One region of the Paenibacillus gansuensis genome, then DNA from elsewhere that is predicted to be linked to it. Evidence: riboswitches for the same ligand, from Rfam matches in the RefSeq annotation. Region 1 holds a riboswitch; each other region holds the start of a gene.
What was found. Region 1 has a riboswitch for cyclic di-GMP ahead of ACFSUF_RS16225 (anti-repressor SinI family protein). Riboswitches for the same ligand answer to the same signal wherever they lie in the genome.

Region 1 (3,205 bases):
TGTACTTGCGCGCATACTCCGGCGTAAACACCGCTCCGTAGAACGGCACCCGCACCTGACCGCCGTGGCTGTGTCCCGAAAGCTGCAGATCCACAGGAAAGCGGAGCGCTTCGTCCGCCAGATCGGGCTCATGCGCCAGGAGGATCGTGAACAGATCTCCTGTGGAAGCCGGCAGCGCACGCTCCAGGTCCGCGCTGCCCTTCAGCACATCGTCCACGCCCGCGATCCGCAGGCGTGAACCGTTCCGCTCTATGGTACCGGAACGGTTTATCAACATGGAAAAGCCGCCCTCCGCCATCACCTCGGCCACATGACGGCTGCCTGCAGTGTAGTCATGGTTCCCCAGCACGGCCCATTTGCCCAGAGGCGCCTTCAGGCGTGACAAAATGCGGGAACAGCCGGACGCCTCCTCGCCGATATAAGTGTCGTACATATCGCCCGTAAAGCACACCAGATCCGGGTCCAAATTCTGAATCCGGGACACCAGCTTTTCCAGGCGATCCAGCCCATAATGAAAATCCAGATGAACATCGCTGAACTGAACGATCCGCAGACCGTTGAATTCGGAGGGCAGGCGGGGAAAGGTCAGCGTCAGCTCTTTCACCTGCAGCAATCGCGGCTCCAGATAACGGGAGTAACCGAAGCCGGCGAAAGGGGAGGCCAGCAGGCTCCCTGCCAACAGGCCGCCCAGCTTGATAAATCTGCGCCGGGTCAGCTGCGGTGAGGGCTTCACTTCTGGTTCGCCCGCCATTTGTTAAATTCAAGAAACTCGCGGAACTGTTCCTTGCTGACTCCGGAGTTCATGGCCTCCCGTACGAGCTCGGCCCATTGCTGGTCCAAAGCGGTGTCGTTCCCCGTCTGGCCGGAAGCGGCATCTGCCGGATGGTTCTGCAGAATATCATCCACCGAAACATGCAGAGCCTCCGAGATCTTCTCTAGAAATTGAATGGATGGGTTAGACTGGATATCCCGTTCCATATTGCTTAAATATGATTTTGCTACACCGGCACGTTCTGCTAGTTCAGATAAGGAGAGTTTCCGTTCCTGTCGCAAGGCTCTGATGCGATGTCCTATCATTCTGATCGGTCCTTTGTAATAGAATAGAATTGCTGTACGTACATGTTACCTCCTATTATACCTCTAAAACGAACGATTGTTTCATATAAAGAATAAAAATTCCGAAATTAGTCGAAATGATCTAGGTAACATTCCGCCGTTCTGTCGATTTATAGGTTTATATACGTACTTTAATGAATAATTTAACAGTTTTTTGGAATTTACATCTATTTTTTTCCTTATTTCACAAGGGATCGAGACCAAATAACCATTTTGCAAAATAATTACATTTTAGGACATTACATTTTGACATACTTTTTAGCCGAGCCTTAGTATGATAGTTGTATAACGGACGTTGAATCGGCAAAAGGCAAACCTCGCTGAAAAGCAGGGGCGCAAAGTCACAGGTCTAAAGCATCGTGCTATGACAGCTGGACTGCCTGGTATCACGGTTTCGAATTGGATTGGGAGGAAAGTTTGGATGATGAGCGCCAATCAGGGTTGGATCGAAGAAGAATTGGATCAAGAGTGGGTAGACTTACTGAGCATGGCACGGCAGCTGGGCATCACGCCGGATGAGGTAAAGCTGTTTATTGCGGGGGCCGCCCCGGTACAAACTCCATGATCTCGCGATCCAAACTATCTTTCCCATCGGGTGCCGGGCATCAGAACGGAGACTGGCAGCTGCTCCCGTTGAAGACCAGGGATTTTCAAATCATTTCTGTTTGGACGCGGGAATGGATGGATCCGTTGAACCCGCACGTTTATGAATTAACGAAGTTTTCCTGTCCGGGATATACGGACTATATCAAGATGCAGCAATCATCCCTTGTTCCGGAGACCATTCTTCTGGCGTTGTATGCAGGGAATGACATCGCAGCTTTTGCAGAGTACTCGCTGGATGAGGAGAAGCTGTTTGTAAATAACTTTGCTGTCGATGCCCGGTTCCGTAACCGGGGGGCAGGCAGGGCGATGCTGGACGCGCTGGAGCACATAGCGCAGGACCAGGGGCGGCCGGCGGTAGAACTGGATTGTTTTGTATGGAACGACGCCGTTTTGCACATGTATTTGAAAAGGGGATACTTAGTCACATCAACTTCTTACTGGCTTACCGGTCCTAATCCTGCGGCCGCCTTCCTGCCGTCTGAAGCATGTGCTGTGTATGAATCCGCTTCGTCGGAAGACTGCCATAACCGCTACGGGTTCTCCACCCTGCGTCTTAAAGTGAACGGTGCGGACCAAGCGGTATTTCGGCTTCATGAACGGTATTTTCGAATCGTTTCGGGAGACAATCCGTTGTCGCCCGGGTTGCTGCGGGCGCTGTACTCTATAGACCCCGGAAGAGAACTGTTCGTTATTTCGAAACAACCTGAGCTTGCCGGAAATCCCTCATTTCAGCTAGTCAGCGCAAGTGTACGAATGAGGCTAAGCCTAAGTTAAAATACACGTCCATTCTTACATTGACATGTTCTTTATAAAGAACTAAAATGCAAGTAACACATGGCTGCTCTCTTTTTTTGCCAATCATGTTCTTTTTAAAGAACGGCACAGTTTAACCTGAATGAACAATGATCCTTTGTAAAGGTGGATAACCATGAAAGATTACGCAGTGTACGGAGTTTCCCAAGCTGAAGCCTGGCATGAGGTGCTGTCGAAAGTGAACGGCGCAGATATCTACTTCACGCCGGAGTACGGACGCTTGGCGGAAAACAACGGGGAGGGAACATCCCGTCTGTTCGTATACCGGGAGGGGGACGCGGTCGTGTGCTATCCGTTCCTCATGAGAAGCCTGCGAGAGTTGGGGCTGGCTTCCATCCGTCAAGAAGGCAGGGAATTATTCGATATCATTTCCCCATACGGTTACGGGGGGCCGATCGCCAATGTGGAACACACCGGGGAGACGGAGCCGTTCTTCGGAAGGTTCGCGGAAGTGTTTGAAGCCTTCTGCGGAGAGAACGGCATCATCGCCGAGTTTGTCCGGTTCCATCCGCTGTTGAACAACTACAGGAATTATCCGTCCGTGAAGCCGGAATATATCCGTAATACCGTCCACATCGATCTAACCGGCCCCGGCACGGACGTATTGGACAGCCTGACAGCGGGCTGCAGAAACCGCGTGCGCTACGCGCAGAAACACGGCGTAACGGTG
Region 2 (3,205 bases), on a different contig from region 1:
CTCATCAAAAACCAGATAATGAAGATGGAAATCAGATAAGTAAGCACGGGACGGGTGTAATGAAGGCGCAGCATCAGGTACATGGTGGGGTAAAACAGGGCCTCCATCCAAAACCGGTATCCGTTCATTAATTCCAGCCTGCCGAAGGCGATAAACACATATTCCACAGCCAATGAGCCGGCTACCCACAGCAAAATATATTTGCATTGACGCCAGGCCCGTTCGCCGAAAGGGTAGTTCGTTAAGTACATTAAGGCAACAGAAGGCAGGATGAGGAACGTATAGAGGAGATCGACCGCCACATGAGAGCGGGGAAATAAGTGCGGGTCCGGATGATAACTCCATAGAAGCTTATCCTGGCACAAAATGTTATAGAGCAGGTCACAGGCGGCGGGATAGAACATCGACAAACCGTATTTCTGCCAATCGCGCCAGTCCCCTTTAAAATATACAAAGCAAAGGATGGCAAGCGTAAATAATACATGCATGAAGTTCTACCTCGCTTGACTGGAGTCACGCTGCTTACAGATACTTGTTACTGTGCTCTAGTTACTGCCAACTTATACCTTTCGCCGCAGGGCGTCGGAAAGACAACAAAGGGGCTGCCTCAAGGTTATATCAACCTTGGGGCAGCCCCTTCTCTTAAAAGAACGTCCGATACAGCATGTACAAATTCAGCGACACGATTATAACGGCAACGGTCCAAGCCAGCACCTTCAGCCATATCTCCTTCTCGTTAGCACTGCTGTTGTACAAACCAAAGAGTGTTGTCTAAGTGCAACTTTTACCCGAAAAAAATAGGAATGATCAAGTATATGCAAAAAAATTCATGTGTTATTTTATGAATATTGTACCAGTGTAACTTTTCTTGTCAAGGTAAAAAGACTGGATGGTAATTGATGAAAAAACAGTTATGAACGGCTTAAAGCGGTATAATTAGAAAACAATGAATTTCAACGGAAGGAGAATCCTAAGGGTGAAAACACTGCTTGTTACAGGCTATCGGGCTCAGGAATTGAGCATATATGACCAGAAGCATGCAGGGATCGTCTATATCAAGCAGGCTTTGCGGGATAAGCTGGTTCCGTTGATCGAAGAAGGGCTGGAATGGGTGATTACGGCGGGTCAATACGGGGTGGACCTGTGGGCGTGCGAAGTTGTCATCGAGCTGAAGAAACAGTATCCCGATGTAAAACTGGCTATTATTACGGCTTATCTTAATCCGGAAGAGAAATGGCCCGAGGCCAAACAGGACTATTACCGCGGGATTCTCAAAGGCGCGGATTACTGCGGATCGGTCAGCAACCAGCCGTACAGCGGTGTGTGGCAGCTTACGGCAAGAGATCAGCTGCTGCTTAGGAAATCCGACGGCATCTTGCTGTTTTATGATGAAGATGCAGGTGAGGCCAGCCCCAAATATATGAAGCAGCGGGCTTTGAAGAGGCATGAGGAAGACGGGTACGCCTACTTGACCATTACAGCCGAGGATGTACAAAGCATTGCAGACGAACAGACGCGCGACATGCAGTAAAATACCAACCTTATGGTTGGTATTTGCGGCTAACATAAGCGGTCATCCTTGGTTTAGAACCATGATTTGCCGATATACTTCCATAGCTTCAGTATGCTTGTCCGGATGATCAGCATTCAGCAGCAGGCCGTATTCATTCTTCATCCGTACCAGCAATTCACGGTAATGGCGCTTCTTTTCTTCTTGGGGAAAAGAGGACCGTTTCATCGATAAGGCATTGTGGAGGTAGTCTGAGGGGCTTTTCATGCTATACATCTCCTAATAAGAGCGACCTCTTGTTAGGTAACACAGCCGGCATAGATGCGTTATCCGTAGCCCTGGTGCTTTGCGTCCCTGCCTTTCGGCAAGTTTGCCTTTGTCTGTAAGCGGTTCCCGCTGGATGGTTTACTTACGTACATCCTATCACAGGGCCGCCGGATATCACCATAGTTCCAAGGTCTGTCTCTTTGTGAATTTGCGTGTTTGTAGCTGGGCGAAAGGGATGAAAACCGTGGAACTCCTGCTGTTCCTTATAAAAAGAACAGGCAGGCGTACCACGGTTAAGGGAGATGTTATAACATTTGGGCCCTGTGATTCCGTGCCGCGAGCGCGGGCAGCGGGTTCTCCTTCTGCCGGGACAGGTAAGCTACCATGAGCCAGATCAAGAGCACGCCGGCGATTTGCGCCATGGAAACGGACTGGCCCAGGAAGTACCGGTTGATGAGCAGGGCGGCCGCTGGAAACGACAGCTCGGCGATGGCGGCATAGGCGGCTTGCGTGCGCTGCAAGCCGTAGTAGTACAGGAGCAGCCCTGCCAAGCCGGGAACCAGCGAGAGCAGGAACAGGTCCAGCCCGAGGGGGAAAGTCAGCTCCCCGAGGGCTGGGGTCAGTCCGCCCTGCAGCGTCTGCAGCAGGGTGAGCATCGGCAGCGCGCAGAAGACGCGCAGCCCGGTCAGCTCCGCGAAGCTGAAGCGCTGGAGCAGGCTGCGGCCGAAGGTCGTGCCGCAGCCCCAGAGCAGCGCAGCAGCGATCGCGAGCAGGGAGCCGGCCCACTGGCCGCCGTGTGCTGCGGTGAAGGGGGCGGAGAACCCGAACGACAGCACGTAGGCGCCGAGCAAGGCTCCGGGCAGCACGACGTAGTAGGTGCTGGACCAGCGCTCGCGCAGCAGCCATTTCGCCGCCAGGACGGCGAAAAGGGGCTGCAGTTTCTGCAGCAGGACGACCGCGCTCGGGTGGCCGTAGCGGAACGCTTCCGTGAACGCCCAGGTGGCGAGGGCGGAGCTTCCCCACGAGACGGCGAGCAGGAGCAGCCACCCGCCGGCAGACAAGCCGGACAGCTTGCGGAAGGCGCGGATGATCCAAGGCAGCATCATCAGGCTGATCAAGGCATGCTCAAGCCAAACGATCTGCAGCGAGGTGAGCCGCTCCACCAATCCGCTGCGGAACAAGGCGTCCGTGCCCCACATGGCGGCCCCCAGCGCCACCCAGAGTAAGCCGCTGCGTCTGGCATCCGGCTTGATCATGCTCTGTTTCCTGTTTTGGCCGAATCAACAACATTCGCCAGAAGCTGTGCCGCTTGGTCTACCAGTTTCGGAGAGTTGGACTTTACGCCGCGGAACTTGCGGTTCTCTTCCACGGCATGTACGCCGAATCCTTCCAGGTCATAAGCGGTCATCATCATTTTCATCGTTGGAG
Region 3 (3,205 bases), on a different contig from region 1:
GATAATCTTCAGGAAACTCTTAACGCGTTCGCTTCCAAGGTCGGCACATCGGCATACTCTTCTTCAACAACACAGCCGTATAATACGGAAAGCATGATGGGCAGGGAAATAAAAAAACTATTAACTCAAATTTCGGAGAAAAGCAGCAAGCTAACAACGTTAGAGAACAACTATTATAAAAAATTTAACGCTATGGAACAAGCTATGAATAAATACCAAGCTCAGTCGGCATCCTTAATGAATTCCTTTGGTGGTCAATAGAGCTTAAAAAGAGGGAGGCTCTTATGCTACAACATCAAAAAATTACAAACAAGTATTTGGAGAATGCCGCTTTAACAGCGACTCCTGCTCAGCTGCTGATAATGTTATATGATGGAGCGATTCGCTTTTGCAGGTCTGGACTTGAGGCGATTGAAAACAATGATTATGAGCAGACGAATATTAATTTGTGCAAGGCTCAAGCTATCATCAATGAATTTATTTCTTCTTTGGATTCTAGTCATGGAGTGTCGGACGGGTTGCACAAGCTGTACGAGTATATGAATTATTTGCTCATCCAAGGAAATATAAAAAAGGTTAAGTCCCCAATTGAAGAAGTGCTGGGCTATCTGATAGAGCTAAAAGAAACGTGGATTGAAGCAAGCAAATTGATTATCTCCGGCAAGTCTCAGGCGATGACTCATGCCTAAATCATTGTCAGAATTAGAGGAGCATACCCAGCAATGGATTGGACAGATTGAATTGCTGTCTGTTGAAGAGATGGTTCAGTATGTTGACAAACGGGAAGAACTGATTCAACAGATACTAAATTCAGACCAGATTGAGATTAATGCAGAGCACTTTAGGGATAGAATTGTAAATCTGCTCCTAAACGATCATGTTATCTTGAACAAAATGCAGCAGCTTAAAGAAGAATCGCTTCATAATTTCAACATGGCCGCAATGGCTCGAAAACAAAAAAATAGATATGAAGAGAATTTTATTTCAGATAGTATCTTTTTCGACCAAAAAAAATAGATTAATAATATTCTATAATTATCCAAATGAATATGGCAAACTTACAGTGATGTAAGGACGCAAAGCCATGGGTCTAAAGTTTAGATTCGCCAGGTTGCTTTTTGTTCCAATCAGAGCAATAGCAACCAGCTGTTGCTTCTTTTTGCATGTTGAACTGGTTTACCAAGAAGGAGGAGAACTATGAAATCTTTGAATAAAATAGTATGCATCGTCATGTCGCTTATGTTCTTGTTTTCGTCTTTGTGCTACGTAACTCCAGCATCTGCAGCTACAGATTATGTTTCAGTGGACAGGTCTGTAAATCCTGCAACTATTACAACAGACAAAGAGGCTGAAGTTACCTTGGATATTAAGGGTACGCCACCTGTTAATGTAATTGTGCCGAACGACGTTATTGTAATCATCGATCGTTCGGGCAGTATGACAGGTCAGAAAATGACAGATGCAATAAGCTCAGCTAAGCAATTTGTTGATATGATGGATCTGACGAAACATAGAGTCGGCGTTGTAGATTTTAGTTCCGATGCCCAGGGACTGCCTCTTACTACGGACTCGGTTCAGGTAAAGAATTATATTAGTAATCTTAATGCAGGCGGAGCCACCGCTACTGGAGATTCCATCCTAAAAGCTATGGAGATGCTTGAGAGCAGAAGGCCAGAGGCACAACCTGTTATTGTGCTTATGACGGATGGAGATGCGACTGTGCCTACAGGAACCGCTTACCAGTACGCTAAGGAAAAGGCAAATTTAGCCAAAGAAGAAGGAATTGTATTTTACACTATCGCATTGTTGAATACAACAGACAACCCGGATACAAGCGGACCTAATATTTTGTTAAAAGAAATGGCTACCACTTCAAGTCACCATCACTTTGTACTTGGGTCAACCGGACTTGCCGAAATTTATGCGGCGATTGTTAAAGAGATAGGCATTGCTAGCGCATACAATGTGGTTGTGTCTGATATCGTTTCCCCTGAATTTGAAATTGTCCCCGATTCCTATAAGGATAATATCCCTCAACCTGTGGTGAATGGAAACACGTTGACATGGAGTTTCTTGGAGTTAAAGAATAATACCCTTACCTTTACATACAAAATCAGACCTAAAGACCTTAACAAGACAGGTACTTTCTACACATCTGATTATAATTCGAAGGCTACCTATTTAGATTATGCGGGTGCTGCAAGAACGAAATTAATCCCTCAGAAATATTTAAAAGTTAATTTTCCCGCACCTACAATTACATCTGTTCAACCAAACAGCGGGCATCCAGACGGCGGAAACGAAATTACGATAATCGGTTCAAATTTCCGTAATGGAGCAACTATCACTATTGGGACTAAACAGGCTTTAAATATTCAATGGATAAGTGCAATTGAGTTGAAAGCTGTTGTGCCTCCAGGCGTACAAGGTACGAGTGAATTAACGGTTAAAAACCCTGACGGGCAGACAGCGTTTAGCACTTATCAGTATAAGGCCGAACCCATTATCACACTAATTGATCCTGCGAATGGTCCGCTTGCTGGTGGAAATATCGTAACGATTACGGGAAGATATTTCATGTCCGGCATTAAGGTGACTATCGGCGGGAAACCGGCGGCCATGAATTATTATCATGGATCTACCCTTATGAAGGTAGTTGTTCCGGAAGGCGAAACATCCGGGGCGAAGGATGTTACATTAACGAATCCAGATGGAACCACTGTGACTGTTCAACAGGGGTACACTTACAATGAACCAGTACTGCCTAAGTTGGAAATCACTTCGATTACACCCAATACTGGACTAGTTAGTGGAGGAGAATTTGTAATTATAGACGGCAATCTATTTACCTCTTCCTCCAAGGTTTATTTTGGGGCTAATTTAGCGAATATGGTCACATATTATTCCCCGCAAAGAATTAAAGTAGCAGCTCCTAAGGCAACTCAACCAGGGCCGGTGGATGTAAAAGTTGAAAACTCGGACGGCTCCAGTGCTGTTGCTCCTGCTGGATACAGCTATGATCCTCTGCCTGCGGCGCCAGCTCCCAAGATTACGGTGATAACACCGAATACCGGGGTAATCAGTGGAGGAACCGATGTGTTAATTGATGGCAGCGGATTGTCTTCTCAATCGAAAGTGTTTTTCGGAAATGTTGAGGGCAAATTAACGACTTATTTCTCAGGTTCAAGAATTAAAGTGACTACCC
Region 4 (3,205 bases), on a different contig from region 1:
CGAAGCAAACCGCTTGATTGCTCTTCCGTAAAGTTCATACGGGCCGCGTCATCCCTGCCGTCTGCAAACCTGCGGATCTGCTTGTAGTACGCCTTAAGGTAGCCCTCTACCGCTTCCCGCGCGTCGGATTCGCCGAAATGTCTCATTTGGGCGATAAGTACAATGCTGACCGCCATCCGAAGCAGATCATATACGTACGAGCCGAGGTAACCCTCATCAAAATCGTTGACATCATAGACCATCTGTCCGTCTTCATTTCGGAACGCGCCGAAATTCTCAAAATGAAGATCCCCCTGAATCCATACCGGACGGTCTTCCGGAGTATGGAAGGGGAACGGAATCCGCGTAACGTCATAGTAAAACAAATAAGCGCTTCCCCGGAAGAATCGGAAAACGCTTTGAGCCATTTTAGCGTATTTCTCCGAACGGTTGGAAGGCTCCAGCTTCATGATGTCCCGGTCAAATTCATTTAAAATGGCGCTGATCGTATCGGTCCTCAAACGGTGATGGGTATGTTTAATGCGTTCAGGCGAGTATAAGCTTTTCAACAGGCATGACTCCTTTATGGCACGAATAGGTTGTAAATTACTTCCTATTTTACCACATTCCATTCCTCGGCAGGAGCACGAAATGCAAAATCCACCACGACCTCTACCGGCATCATCGACAGCTCGTAAATACTTCTATGCTTACCGGGGCCGTAATAATTCACTTCCAAATGGCTGTGCTGAAATCCGAAAGACTGAAGCGCACGAATGGAAGCCAGGTTCGTATCGCTTACCGTCACCTGGACGCGGCGAAGCCGGGGGAACTGAGAAAGTGCCTGCAGCCTCGCTTCGATAAACCGCTTGCCGATTCCCTGGCCCTGAAACTCCTTGGCTACATTGTTGAACAGCAGCCAGCCGGTCGTCTGATACATGTCTATTCCCGCGCAGCAGAATCCAACGAGGCGGCCATGGAGCGTTGCCTTGAAAATCAGCCCTGGGTACAGTTCAAAATATTTCTTCAATTCATGCTGATTCATTCTTTCAGGCAGGGTTAAGTCCGCTAATTGGATCATATCAAGAAAATCTTCCCTGTTGGCTTGGCTGATAACCGCTTCCATGGTGAGCTCCTCCTTGGATGTATGCATATACAATCTATTAACCAACTGTACCACCCTATTGTTAAGGCGAAACGCCAATGATATTAAATTATTGTAACGGATGCTGTCAAAACGGATCGAGGGATGCTTAAGGTCCTATGAAACAGGGTCTTATGAACTAAAAAACTTGGTGAAATCTATTGCATCATCTGTAAAAAAAAGGTATAGTAAAATCAACCAAATAATTTCGAATGTATTCGACAAATGGCAAACTTATCGAAAGATAAGGACGCAAAGCCGAGGGTCTAAGGAATGAATGCAATATTCATGCTATGGCAGCCTGGTTACCGAAAATCCTTTCTACAGCCATAGGCGGTATCTATTCAAGAGGATGCGGTCTTTTTTGTTGTAATTCAGGAGAATACAGGGGCGTGGAGGAAAGGAGCGGGTAAGGAAATGAGCGCAGGCTTTGCCTCAAAGAAGACAAATTATCAATCGGAGATCGCTGCCTCGGTTCTATTGGATTGCAAAACAGTAGTGGAGAAAGATGATTTTGTATCCACAGGTGTATTAACATATGCGGAAGGCGATATCGTAGAAGTGGAGATCGCTGAATATAAGCTGTTCAAGCTGGGAAGTCCGGTGAAGCTGACGATTTATTCCCCGGCGGGTATCCATGTGTTTCATTCCACGGTGATTGCCAGGCATAACGGCGCTATTATGGTGATCAACCCTCCGGAGAATAAGAGAAAATTCAGGGACAAACGGGAGAGCCCGAGGGTTCCGGCTGACCGGAAGGGGCATTTCAAGTCCCCGCACGAGTCTACGCTATTCTCCAAGGGGGAACCGGTTGCTTTGCAGCTGAAGAATGTCAGCTTAAGCGGTATGGGGCTCACCGTGTTCGATTACGACCGCCTTCCCGCAGGCACCCGCTTGGACCTTACCCTGGATATCGGGTTCACCTTGGAGTGCCCGGTAGAAGTGGTCCGGTGCGAGCCTTTGCAACAAGGCTTTTATTACGGCGTACAGCTGCTGGACCTAACACCGGAGCAGTCGCAGGGACTTAGAGCTTTTATTTTGCGGAGTCAGGCGGAAACGTATTTCAAAACCAAGGAAGTAGAACGGGATAAGAGGGAAGAGTAACCGGGCTGGTGCCCGGAATACATCGAACAGAAGTTTTTGCTTAAGATTAAGGAACGTTCAGCAAAGACCCTGCTGCTTTTGCCTTGTATCTATAGCGAGTGCTAACACCGCGTTAACGTGCCACAAAGCGCCAAGGCAGTTCGCGCGCCTTGGTGATGCCGATCCGGCCGGTCTCTTCTATGGAGACCGGCTTTTCTGTTTCGGGCGGCCACAGTTCCAGGCCGCCCTCCCCGGGGCTGAACAGATCGTACCCGTTGAACGAGAGGTCGATCGCCAGCCCTTTGGTCAGCTTGCCGGGGCCGTTCAGCAGCTGCGCATCGGGGACCCCAGGACGATTGGCCCGGACCAGGTCGAGCCCTTCCACGACCTCGGCTCCGCGCAGAAGTACAGCGCCCGGTTCGCCTTCCCCTTCCGTCGTAATGTTCATGCAGTAATGCATGCCATACGATAAATACACATACACGATGCCAGCTTGGCCGAACATAAGCCGGTTGCGGGGCGTCACTCCGCGGTGGGCGTGGCTCGCCGCATCGTCGGGACCGCGGTACGCCTCCGTTTCCGTTAAGCGTACAACAATACGGCCGCTATCGGTTGTCCTTACAAGCCGGCAGCCTAGTAGTTGCTTGGCTGCCTCCACAGTATGTCTCTGCAGAAATGTGCGTTCCATAGAAAGTCCTCTCCTTTTTGCAGTAGTCCTTGTGCCCTAGATTTGTATGTCATTAGTATTGTCAAAATTCTATAAAATGTGACAAAAATACTATGTTCATTAGAAGCTCTCTGCTAGAATAGAAACGAATAAGTAAAAATTTCCACTGCGGTGTGGAATCTCGCCTGATTCAGGCAAGGGAGGATTTTTAATCATGAATTATACTCCGTACTTTAAACATAAGGTGAAGGAAATATCCGTTATCGCTTTACTCGCTGCAGGAGGATACCTTCTGCCGGAGGGCGATACTGCGCAGGCGGCTTTATCGGCTG

Region 2: another riboswitch for cyclic di-GMP. It lies ahead of ACFSUF_RS18330 (hypothetical protein); the one in region 1 lies ahead of ACFSUF_RS16225 (anti-repressor SinI family protein).
Region 3: another riboswitch for cyclic di-GMP. It lies ahead of ACFSUF_RS24450 (IPT/TIG domain-containing protein); the one in region 1 lies ahead of ACFSUF_RS16225 (anti-repressor SinI family protein).
Region 4: another riboswitch for cyclic di-GMP. It lies ahead of ACFSUF_RS24790 (PilZ domain-containing protein); the one in region 1 lies ahead of ACFSUF_RS16225 (anti-repressor SinI family protein).

Annotation. Positions count from the first base shown of each region.
Region 1 covers NZ_JBHUME010000009.1:223,135-226,339, reverse strand. The annotation lists gene ACFSUF_RS16235 (metallophosphoesterase) at 1-733, opposite strand, end outside; gene ACFSUF_RS16230 (helix-turn-helix domain-containing protein) at 730-1,077, opposite strand; cyclic di-GMP riboswitch class I at 1,416-1,500, shown strand; gene ACFSUF_RS16225 (anti-repressor SinI family protein) at 1,538-1,681, shown strand; gene ACFSUF_RS16220 (GNAT family N-acetyltransferase) at 1,678-2,496, shown strand; gene ACFSUF_RS16215 (lipid II:glycine glycyltransferase FemX) at 2,651-3,205, shown strand, end outside.
Region 2 covers NZ_JBHUME010000011.1:228,650-231,854, reverse strand. The annotation lists gene ACFSUF_RS18340 (CBO0543 family protein) at 1-488, opposite strand, end outside; gene ACFSUF_RS18335 (DUF1273 domain-containing protein) at 977-1,531, shown strand; gene ACFSUF_RS18330 (hypothetical protein) at 1,574-1,777, opposite strand; cyclic di-GMP riboswitch class I at 1,810-1,895, opposite strand; gene ACFSUF_RS18325 (DMT family transporter) at 2,083-3,033, opposite strand; gene ACFSUF_RS18320 (DICT sensory domain-containing protein) at 3,030-3,205, opposite strand, start outside.
Region 3 covers NZ_JBHUME010000019.1:349,834-353,038, forward strand. The annotation lists gene fliD (flagellar filament capping protein FliD) at 1-261, shown strand, start outside; gene fliS (flagellar export chaperone FliS) at 285-689, shown strand; gene ACFSUF_RS24445 (hypothetical protein) at 682-1,017, shown strand; cyclic di-GMP riboswitch class I at 1,042-1,119, shown strand; gene ACFSUF_RS24450 (IPT/TIG domain-containing protein) at 1,198-3,205, shown strand, end outside.
Region 4 covers NZ_JBHUME010000020.1:39,539-42,743, forward strand. The annotation lists gene ACFSUF_RS24780 (DUF2252 domain-containing protein) at 1-548, opposite strand, end outside; gene ACFSUF_RS24785 (GNAT family N-acetyltransferase) at 593-1,105, opposite strand; cyclic di-GMP riboswitch class I at 1,341-1,436, shown strand; gene ACFSUF_RS24790 (PilZ domain-containing protein) at 1,541-2,227, shown strand; gene ACFSUF_RS24795 (DNA-3-methyladenine glycosylase) at 2,340-2,894, opposite strand; gene ACFSUF_RS24800 (LamG-like jellyroll fold domain-containing protein) at 3,088-3,205, shown strand, end outside.